Regions from separate parts of the Paenibacillus sp. J31P190 genome, predicted to be linked through region 3. Evidence: riboswitches for the same ligand, from Rfam matches in the RefSeq annotation. Region 3 holds a riboswitch; each other region holds the start of a gene.
The links. A riboswitch is a leader RNA that binds a small molecule or an ion and turns the genes downstream of it on or off. The one in region 3 is predicted to bind ZMP and ZTP.
Positions count from the first base shown of each region.

Region 1: it holds a riboswitch for ZMP and ZTP, as region 3 does, so the genes downstream of both, AC58U0_RS03030 (GNAT family N-acetyltransferase) here and AC58U0_RS08110 (bifunctional 5,10-methylenetetrahydrofolate dehydrogenase/5,10-methenyltetrahydrofolate cyclohydrolase) in region 3, are expected to answer to the same signal.
Region 2: it holds a riboswitch for ZMP and ZTP, as region 3 does, so the genes downstream of both, rpiB (ribose 5-phosphate isomerase B) here and AC58U0_RS08110 (bifunctional 5,10-methylenetetrahydrofolate dehydrogenase/5,10-methenyltetrahydrofolate cyclohydrolase) in region 3, are expected to answer to the same signal.

Region 1 is NZ_JCAUAS010000001.1:710,611-713,883, forward strand. It holds partial or broken gene AC58U0_RS03020 (PadR family transcriptional regulator) at 88-285, shown strand; partial or broken gene AC58U0_RS03025 (ABC transporter permease) at 299-796, shown strand; gene AC58U0_RS03030 (GNAT family N-acetyltransferase) at 876-1,421, opposite strand; ZMP/ZTP riboswitch at 1,467-1,548, opposite strand; gene AC58U0_RS03035 (prolyl oligopeptidase family serine peptidase) at 1,712-2,983, opposite strand; gene AC58U0_RS03040 (glycosylhydrolase-like jelly roll fold domain-containing protein) at 3,221-3,273, opposite strand, start outside.
Region 2 is NZ_JCAUAS010000016.1:157,758-161,030, reverse strand. It holds gene AC58U0_RS24940 (L-threonylcarbamoyladenylate synthase) at 1-572, shown strand, start outside; gene AC58U0_RS24935 (manganese efflux pump MntP) at 637-1,197, shown strand; gene AC58U0_RS24930 (low molecular weight protein arginine phosphatase) at 1,256-1,849, shown strand; ZMP/ZTP riboswitch at 1,926-2,006, shown strand; gene rpiB (ribose 5-phosphate isomerase B) at 2,110-2,568, shown strand; gene AC58U0_RS24920 (TIGR01440 family protein) at 2,609-3,214, shown strand.
Region 3 is NZ_JCAUAS010000003.1:225,006-228,278, reverse strand. It holds gene AC58U0_RS08115 (hypothetical protein) at 306-485, opposite strand; gene AC58U0_RS08110 (bifunctional 5,10-methylenetetrahydrofolate dehydrogenase/5,10-methenyltetrahydrofolate cyclohydrolase) at 612-1,463, opposite strand; ZMP/ZTP riboswitch at 1,526-1,605, opposite strand; gene AC58U0_RS08105 (FAD-dependent oxidoreductase) at 1,685-3,273, opposite strand, start outside.

The DNA.
Region 1 (3,273 bases), on a different contig from region 3:
GATTGGAAAGTTCAATTAGATAAAGCACGAAAAAATAGAATGATTCCGTTAGATATCGTCGTATTGTAAAAACACGGAGGTGATGAAATGAGCGAGAACAAAATTACATCCGACTTGCTTCGCGGACATACCGATACGATGATTTTACGTCTCTTATCCGAAGCTGACCGCTATGGGTACGAAATTGTCAAACTGATCGCCGAGCGCTCGGGCGGCGAGTATGAATTAAAGGAAGCCACGATGTATTCCAGCGTCCGGCGGCTTGAAACAGACGGCGATATCGAGTGATATTGGGGCGATGAATCTGGGCGTTATGCTTGGACGTTCCATGCGCCATATTTTTCGCAGTATGGACACCATCTTCACGGTCTGCATCACTCCGATTGCCATGATGCTGCTGTTCGTCTATGTGTTTGGCGGCGCAATCCAAACCGGTACGGATAACTATGTGAACTACCTGTTGTCCGGTATCCTGCTGATTGCGATTGCAAGCGGTATATCCTATACGGCTTACCGCCTGTTTTTGGATAAGCAACGTGGCATATTCGAGCGGTTTCACTCCATGCCGATTTCACGTTCCACCTTACTGTGGGGGCATGTGCTGACCTCACTGGTATCCAACGCCCTATCGGTTGTCGTCATCATTCTCGTAGCGTTGATTATGGGTTTTCGTTCGTCAGCAGGAATACTGCCATGGCTTGCCGTAGCAGGCATACTCGCGTTGTTTACACTGGCCTTAACTTGGGTCGCGGCGATTTCCGGACTGTCTGCAAAAACGGTGGATGGCGCAAGCGCCTCGGCAGCCCTTTTGTATTGAACTATCGTTCTGCGTCAGCATAGAAATTTCAAATGGGATACCTTACCCACTTCTTCAACTAATCTATAATTTCACGCTCGTATAAATTTGCGCTCCACCCACGACCGTCGTATCTCCCCTGGAAAACCAATCCTTGACTAAGGTAGTATTGATTTAACGCTGGGTTATCCGCCATGCAGTCTAATCTTAACCATTTCTTTCCTTCGTTCTTTATATAGTCTTTCGCCCAAGTAAGGAAATGGCTTCCGATCCCCTGTCCCTTATACTTTCGCAAAACAACTAACCTGTGAATGTAACCCGCATTATCATGAAATAATTCTCCCCATATTTCCTCGTACTTCCACTGGATAGAGAAACAACCCACAAGCTCACCCTCCAGGTATGCGACAAATACATCTTTCTCACGAATAAATTGCTCCAAATAATTCATCGTAAACGTATCTTCGTTCCACTGAATGATACCTTGCGAGGAGCGAATCCATTTAGCTGCTTCTACATATAATTTCTGCACCTCGTCTAAGTCTTCAATTAGAGCTTTTCTAATATCAATCCATTGGCTATTAAGTTTACCTTTACGGGGCTTTCGATCTGATAAATCAACCAATGCAATTCCCCCTTAAAATAGAAAAGTATTCGGTCATTTGACCAAATACTTTGCCCAGGCGAACGGCTTTTATGAAATATGCGCTCCCCCGTAGTGATCTACGTTTTCGCCAGTCACTCATACCAAATATTTACTATAGTATAAGCTGGAAAATATAAGGAAATCAAGGATTTTATTACGTTATTCTCCCGTTAGTGCAATTGGATGGCGACTTTCACTTGCGTAGCATTTTGTCAGTACCTGACGGCCATCTTTCTTACTTTTTTCGGCTAAGAATACATGATCTTGTCTTACTTGCTCTGCATAGCAAGCCAATCCATCAAAGATACTTCCTTCCCCTCCACTACGACCGGCTTCCCGTCATAATCCAGGTGACAGTCATCGTTCAGGGCATATATCCAGGAGAAATGCCCTATATAGTTAAAGGGTTCTCCCTTTTCATCCGCAAACAAGCCATGGATGTCCACAACCTTATCAAAGAACGAGAAATGCACATTCTTCGCACCGGCCTCAATCAAGCGCTTATAAGTCGGTATTACAGTTTCCTCCGGTTTTACAATCAAATCATCCTTGGAATGGGTAAACCAAATCGGCACATGCTTAATCGCTTCGATATCCGCATCACGGATGACGTCATTGAAAAGCGCTTCGCATACAGGATATGCAGCAGCGAAGAAATCCGGATAGTCGAGCACCATACGCATGGTCATAAATCCCCCATTGGAGCAGCCGCCGATATAGATCCGGTTAGTGTCGATTGCCGCATCATTCCTGAAAATGAACTCATCAATCAGAGCCTTCAAGGCCTCTCCGTACTTGGACTTACCTGATCTGCCGTACTGTCCGCTGCCGTCGTTCATCCAGAAGGTCGGTGTCTGAGGTACCAACATGTAAGCTCCGCCAAACTTGGCTTGGATTGCATCGCTGGCCAGGTTCACCACCTTGTTGCCCGTATAAGCGATGGTCGGATCCTGTCCACCCTCTCCAGCTCCGTGCAACCAGATGATGAGTGGCCGCCTGCCGTTTCCAGTCTGCGGCACGAAGTAGCCGTACTTTAGCGGCTCCTCTTCATAAGAGGAAATGCCGTGCAGGAACTTCTCCGCCTGTTTCATGGTTTTGCCTGCACACAGGTCGAATACCAATCCCGTCAGTCTCTCTTCCTTCGCCGGAACTTCCGCAATCTGGGTAATCCGATAATCGCTGACGATAAACTCGTTGAAGTTGTTCGGACAGGCAATTGCAGCGGATAAGGAATCGAGCGGTCCATACTTCATCTCTAGAGTCACGAATTCCCCTTCCTCTCTCCGTACACCCTGGCTACAGGAAGGATAAGCGTCTTCCACCACGCAGTAACCCTTGCTTAACTCCTTTTCCGTCTTCTCTAACCAGTTCCTCGAAAGCTTCAGGATCTCACCCTTCTTGTCCTTCCTCTCGACATATACACTAAAGCATTCCGGCTTCACCTCTTCCGCCTTTACGTTCACCGATATGGGCAGTACCAGTTTGGTAACGTAAGGACCATAATCCGTTATCTCGATAATTGCGTAGTAACTTCTTCCCATAGCAAAATCCTCCTTTTTCTTAGATAAAATGTTTGATTCCCGCCATTTCCCCCTTGTTTCATTTTAACGGAAACATATGGAGGCTCACATCCAATATGACGACTTTTTTTTTTCGTTTTTGCGACCATTTGATGCAACCATAAATTTACACATGGAAAAGAGCGGGAGCAGCCGTTGTACAAGCTGCTCCCGCTATCTGCATAAAAGCTGATTAAATCAAAAAAAATTGAACTTTTATTATCTGACCACTCGCACAGGTCCAATAAGTCCGCTTGGTTCCTGTTGCGCAT
Region 2 (3,273 bases), on a different contig from region 3:
ATGATTTGGATGGTCGGATTGGCGGGATCGTGGATGGTGGTGCAACGGGGGTTGGTGTCGAATCGACTGTGATCGAGCTTGTAGATGGTGAGTTGTACATTTTGCGTCCCGGTGGTGTTACGGCAGATCAGCTGCAATCGGCACTGCCTACTATTCGGATTCATGAGCCAGAGCGGGAAGAGGTACAAGATTCCGAAACACCGCGTGCTCCTGGGATGAAGTACACGCATTACGCACCACAAGGATTTATGCATATCGTTCAAGGAGAAGATACAGAAGCTGTTGCTGAATGGATTCAAAACGATATTGATGCTGCCAAGGTACGTGGTGAGTCAACGGGTATTCTTACTTTTGAGGAGAGAGCCTCTCGTTACCATGCTGATTTGGTTATTGCCTGCGGATCGTTATCGCAACTGGAAACAATCGCTCAGGATCTTTATGCTGCGTTAAGGCAATTTGATCAAGAAGGTATTCAATATATTGCTGCAGAGGGTTGTCCAGAAACGGGGATTGGCCTCGCGATTATGAATCGACTTCGTAAAGCAGCCGGTCATCGGCTTGTACGTGTTTAGCTAGCATGATTCCCTGTTTGTCCGCATATCTTGAGAGAGAAACGTGGACAAGGGGGATAGCGCTATGCTCGCATCTGGGGTGGAGTTTGGGCAGCTGGTAACAATTATTATTATGGCGATTGCTTTGGGCCTGGATGCTTTTTCCTTAGGGATTGGCATAGGGATGAAGGGTATTCGTTTGATTGATATTATGAAAATTAGCTTCGTGATTGGAATATTTCACGTTCTCATGCCTTTGATGGGGATGTTTATGGGGCAATATGTTTCATTGCTGCTTGGGAATGTCGCTACAGCGGCTGGGGGATGTTTGCTCATTCTTTTGGGATCGCATATGGTGTATAGTTCGATTCGTGGAGAAGAAGCAACTTCTTTTGATCATAGGTCAGCTTGGGGCCTGACAATCTTCTCACTTAGTGTCAGTATTGATTCATTCTCTGTGGGTGTATCCCTAGGTATGTTTGCTACAGATATTGTGTTGACGGTGCTGATATTTGGTCTGTTTGGAGGTTTATTATCCATCGCTGGCTTGTTGGTTGGCAGGCGGGTAAGCGGCTGGGTTGGCGAGTATGGCGAGGCGTTTGGCGGGCTAATTTTGCTCACGTTTGGGATCAAGTTTTTACTATGATACAATAGGGGTATAGGAAGTTTTGGTCTTAGCTTATGCTTACGATTAGGAGGGAATCATGTTGCGAATTCTATTTGTCTGTACAGGAAATACGTGCCGCAGTCCATTAGCAGAAGGTTTGCTGCGTATCAGGGTGCACCAAGAAGGGCTTGCGGCGGAGGTTCGTTCAGCAGGGGTATCCGCGGTAACGGGCGGTCCAATTTCCCGAAATAGTGCATCGCTTTTACTGGAAGCGGGATTCAAGGAGCCCATTAGTTCTTTGGCGATCCAAGAGTCTGAAGTGAATTGGGCTGATCTCATTTTGACGATGACGATGGGGCATAAGCGTACGGTTATCCAGCGGTTTCCGGATGCGATTGAGAAGACTTTTACGCTCAAAGAGTACGTAGAGGATGACACTCATATTTTACAGGCGATTGAGGAGAGGGAGCAGCTCGTTACGGAGCTTCAGCTCAAACAGGCTCTTTCGCAAGCAGTTTCTGCAGAAGAAAGAAGCCGTATTTTTAAACTTGAACATGCGATTCCTGACTTTGATATTTCTGACCCGTTCGGAGGTTCCATAGAGATTTACAGACAGACGGCTGAGGAAATCAGCGGGAGTTTAGATAAATTGGTTCAGAAAATACGTGCACGAAATGAAGGCTCCAAATAACCCAGGTTCTAGATATACGAATTGCGGATACATCTTTACACATGGGGTAGAATGCGATAAAATAGAGATATCAATCAAGACTCAATGTAACTGGCGACGAGTGGGAGTAACCACAATGGAGCATTGAGCTATACGGCCGGTCGCCTGGGCAAAAGAGCAACGCGCGTTTTCTAGCGTGTCCGCTCTTTTTTTCGTTTTCTGGTGAGCTTTGGGATATAATAGGATGGTCGAATTCGAACAAGCAAAGGAGCGTTCTATTCATGAAAATTGCCTTAGGTGCGGATCATGCAGGCTATCGTTTGAAAGATGTTATCATTCCTTTTATTGAGTCATTAGGTCACCAAGTCGTCGATTTTGGCTGCAGTTGTGCAGATTCGGTCGATTATCCCGACTATGCGCTTAAAGTTTGTGAGCAAGTGGTATCAGGCGAAGCTGACAAAGGTATTTTGATTTGCGGAACGGGTATCGGGATGTCGATTGCCGCGAATAAAGTTCCGGGCATCCGTTGTGCACTCGTACATGATCTATTCTCAGCGAAGGCGACGCGTGAGCACAATGATACCAACGTACTAGCCTTAGGGGAACGTGTTATTGGACCGGGTGTAGCTGAGGAAATCGTGAAAATCTGGCTCGAAACCGAGTTTTCTCAAGGTGTTCGTCACCAGAATCGCATTAACAAAGTGCAAAGTATAGAAGACCGTTTCACACTGCACCCATAGCATATTTCCTAACGGAAAATTCCAGAAACGAGGGATCATGATGACAGATTCCATTCTTTCTACTATTGCCGAGGCTTTGGAAACAAATCTTCGGGAATTGGTCAAAGTCGGCAATCTCAGATCAGGTCAAATTCTGATTATCGGAACGAGTACGAGTGAAATTCTCGGGCACAGGATCGGTACATCAGGTACGCTGGATGCGGCCAAGCCGATTTTTGATACGGCGCAGCGCATAAGCCGCGAGTTCGGGCTGCACTTAGCCTTTCAATGCTGCGAGCATTTGAACCGTGCAATCGTTATTGAGGAAGAGCTGTTATCGCATGCGCCTCAGCTTGAGCCAGTCTCTGTCATTCCGGTGCCAAGGGCCGGAGGTTCAATGGCCTCCTATGCGTATCGCCATTTCGCGAAGCCGGTCGTTGTTGAGACGATTCAGGCACATGCGGGAATCGATATTGGCAGCACACTCATCGGTATGCATCTTCGCCCAGTTGCTGTGCCAGCAAGGCCGCCAGTGCGTAACATTGGCCATGCCTATGTAACGATGGCTTTTACTCGACCTAAGCTGATTGGCGGTACAAGAGCTGTATACCTACCTGATGAAGCTGAACAACTCTATCAAACAGCCGCGCCCGATGCGGATTGTTAAACTTTTTAACATATCAAATTGAATTAAGACTTATCAGATAAGACTACCCTGTAGGAGGA
Region 3 (3,273 bases):
ATAAAAATAAAAACCCCGCGAACGATTAAAGATCGTTCGTTAGGGCTGAGCTGTGATATGAAATGATGCCGTTAACTCTAACCTTTCTTATTGGTTTTCTGATCTTGTGCACGTGCCGTTGTATTTTTTTGGGATTGTCCTGTTTTTTTATGAGACTCAGACATGGTTGTTCACTCCTTAAAATGTAGGATTTTTGCGCTGCGAGATTATTATAAGCATTTGACCGAATTTGATGCGATAAAATTAAAAAGCCCCGCGAACGAATTGGAATCGTCCGTCAGGGCTGAGCTCTGAATAGGTATGGATTAATGGTTCGGTGTCAGCAATTTATCTTCTAAGGATTGTTTAACCTTCTTGATCGCATCTGTCTCTAATTTGTGGTTTTGGTTAAATTTAGTGCCTGTCAATGCAAGCGCTTCCTTAACCGTCATTTCCACACGAATCAATTCTTCACCTTGCGGGATTTGCACGGAATTATTGGGCATTTGTATCACTCCTATGTCAACTTTTTGAAGTGGAAACCTTGATTTGATGCACTTTTAATATAACACACCATGTAAGGTTAAACAAGGGTTATTAAGACCTATTTTAGAAAAAAGAATGTCGGAAACTCAAGTTATAAGATTGCTTTTTTCGGCAGCAAGAACGGTGTGTTTGAGCAGCATGGCGATGGTCACCGGGCCAATTCCAGCAGGGACAGGGGTAATTGCACTTGCCTTTATTAGACAAGCTTCGAAATCGACATCGCCAATGTTGCCAGCATTATATCCAGCATCTAAAACGACAGCACCTTCCTTCATCCATGCTCCTTGAATAAAAGCAGGTTTACCAACTGCTGCAACAACAATATCAGCTAACCCGATAATTAGGGGGAGATTATTTGTTTTTGAATGGCAAATGGTTACGGTTGCGTTTCTGTTCAGGAGCATAAGTGATACGGGTTTACCTAGAATCGGACTCCGACCAACGATTACCGCATGCTTGCCTTCAATTGGAATCTGATAATAATCCAGAATAGCTAGAATGGCTGCCGGGGTACAGGATGGAAAGCTGGCCGCTCCAAAAGCATTTTGAGCAAAGCCTAGGAGGGTAACGCCATCCACATCTTTTTCGATCTGAATGGCTTCAAACGCGGCTCTTTCATCAATATGGTGCGGAACCGGATGCTGCAATAAAATACCATGGATTTGAGGATCCGCGTTTAATTGTTGAATAACAGCAATAAGCTCCTCTGTTGTAGTTGCTTTATTTAGGTGGATTCGTCTGGAATCAATGCCTAACCGCTTGCATGCGCTGCTTTTCATACGTACATAGGTTTCGGAAGAAGGGTCATCGCCAACAAGTATGGTAGCTAAACACGGTAAGACACCTCTTGCGGACAGTTGGTTGATTCTTTCGACTAAAGTTTCGTTCATGCTTTTCGCGACACGTGTACCATCCAAAATTAATTTTTCTGAATTCATTTTACCCTCAACCCTTCATTTGTTTGTAAAAACACAAAGAGGTAAGGGGGATGACTCCCCCTTACCTCTGCCCAGGCGTACGGCTGTAAGATCAATGTGCTTCCTCATGGGTATCCATGCTTCGCCAGTCACACATCAACTTTTAATTAATCTAATCATAATGGAAGGTTATGGACTACGCAACTCTTAAAATGATTGATGGTTGTTGATAATTGTCTTGATCAACCATAGCAACGGATTTCTACAATTTCTGCCCGTTCCGTCCCGTTCGTCGCTTCAACGACCACGCGAAGTCGATCAGTCGTCACAGCTTCCGGCAAAAGATGAACATGATTACGTGTATGATTATCGAGCCTATCAGCCACTGTGATCCAGTCACCGCCGACGAAGGCCTGTATTTTATAGTCTTTGACCAGTTCAGGAATAATCTCGAATTCCGTCCGATGATGATGCAAATTAATTAAATCTTCGTTCACGTCATCACTGAAAGTGAGATGTACACTTCGAATCTGCACAGCCTCTGGCCAACTGGCTTCAAGCCATTCAGGCTGGGAGACCTCAAGGCCGGCTGACGACCATAGATGAGGGCCTCCGTAAGGACGCTTATACCCATCGGCAGCTTTATCGGCTGCGAATGCGGATGTGGGCGAGAGCAGACGGAAGCAGATTGGCTTCCGGATAAATGCTTTAGCGCTCCAATTAATGACCGGCTGATGATGATGCATATCACCGAAATCTACGGTTTCTTCTGATGCAGCATCATGCTTGAAGGACAGCACACCCGTTTGTGGTCTAGCGGATAGATGGACGGAAAGCGCCGGGTTGCTTCTGAGAATGATAAAAGCATTCTGAGCGGTTTCAGGGTGCCAAGAAAGAGCAGCCTTTACCCACTGCTGAGAACCCTTAGCCACAGCTATTTGAATGGACGTCACCTGTGTGTGTGGGACGTAGTTCTGCGGCTTCCCAGTACTCCAAAGCTCGACTGTCAGCTCCGTTGCCGCCGAAGCATCCAGCAGCAGCTCGATGCCGTCAATGAACGGATCTGCCGGCACGAGAAGCGCCACATGCGCGTTCAGCGGCAGCACCGACGCAGATTGCTCTAGCGCAAGTTGCGTCAAGGTGCTGGACGCCGTCATCTCTGCGCGGAGCACGAGGTCAGCCGCATCTGCGTTCTTCAGACCGAGGACGGCTGCATCCTGTCGAAGCAGCGTCTGCTGAAGCTCGCTCAAGTGGCTGCTGTGCAGCTCGCGGGGGGAGATGCCCTTTGCCGCGCAAAGAGCGGCTCCTGTGCCCGCGGCTTCGCCAATGACGGCACATGTCGCCATGACGCGAGTCGTGCCAAAGGCAACGTGGGAAGCGCTGATGTTGCGTCCCGCCATCAGCATATTCGTCACGTTGACGGAGTAGAGGGAACGGAACGGGATATGATAACTGCCGTCCATATGCATATGTTTAGAACCTTTGGCTGTGGCATACATCCCTTGCGGTGGATGTAAATCGATGGACCAGCCACCGAAAGCAACACGGTCTTCAAACTGCTCCTGCGCGATGATATCGTTCTGATTAAGCACGTAGTCCCCAACGAAACGACGATATTCTCTTTTCCCCGGAATGGAGCCGATCCATTCGAGCGTCAGGTTTTCACTCTCGAATTTACCGGAATTTTTGATATAATCCCAAATACCATAGATAACAGAGGACAGCTCATCTCGGATTCGCTCATTTTCATGTACAACATCATGCTCACCGCCCCACTCAATCCACCAATAAGCGCAGCCATTATCTCCGCTGCGAATGACGCGTTTCATGG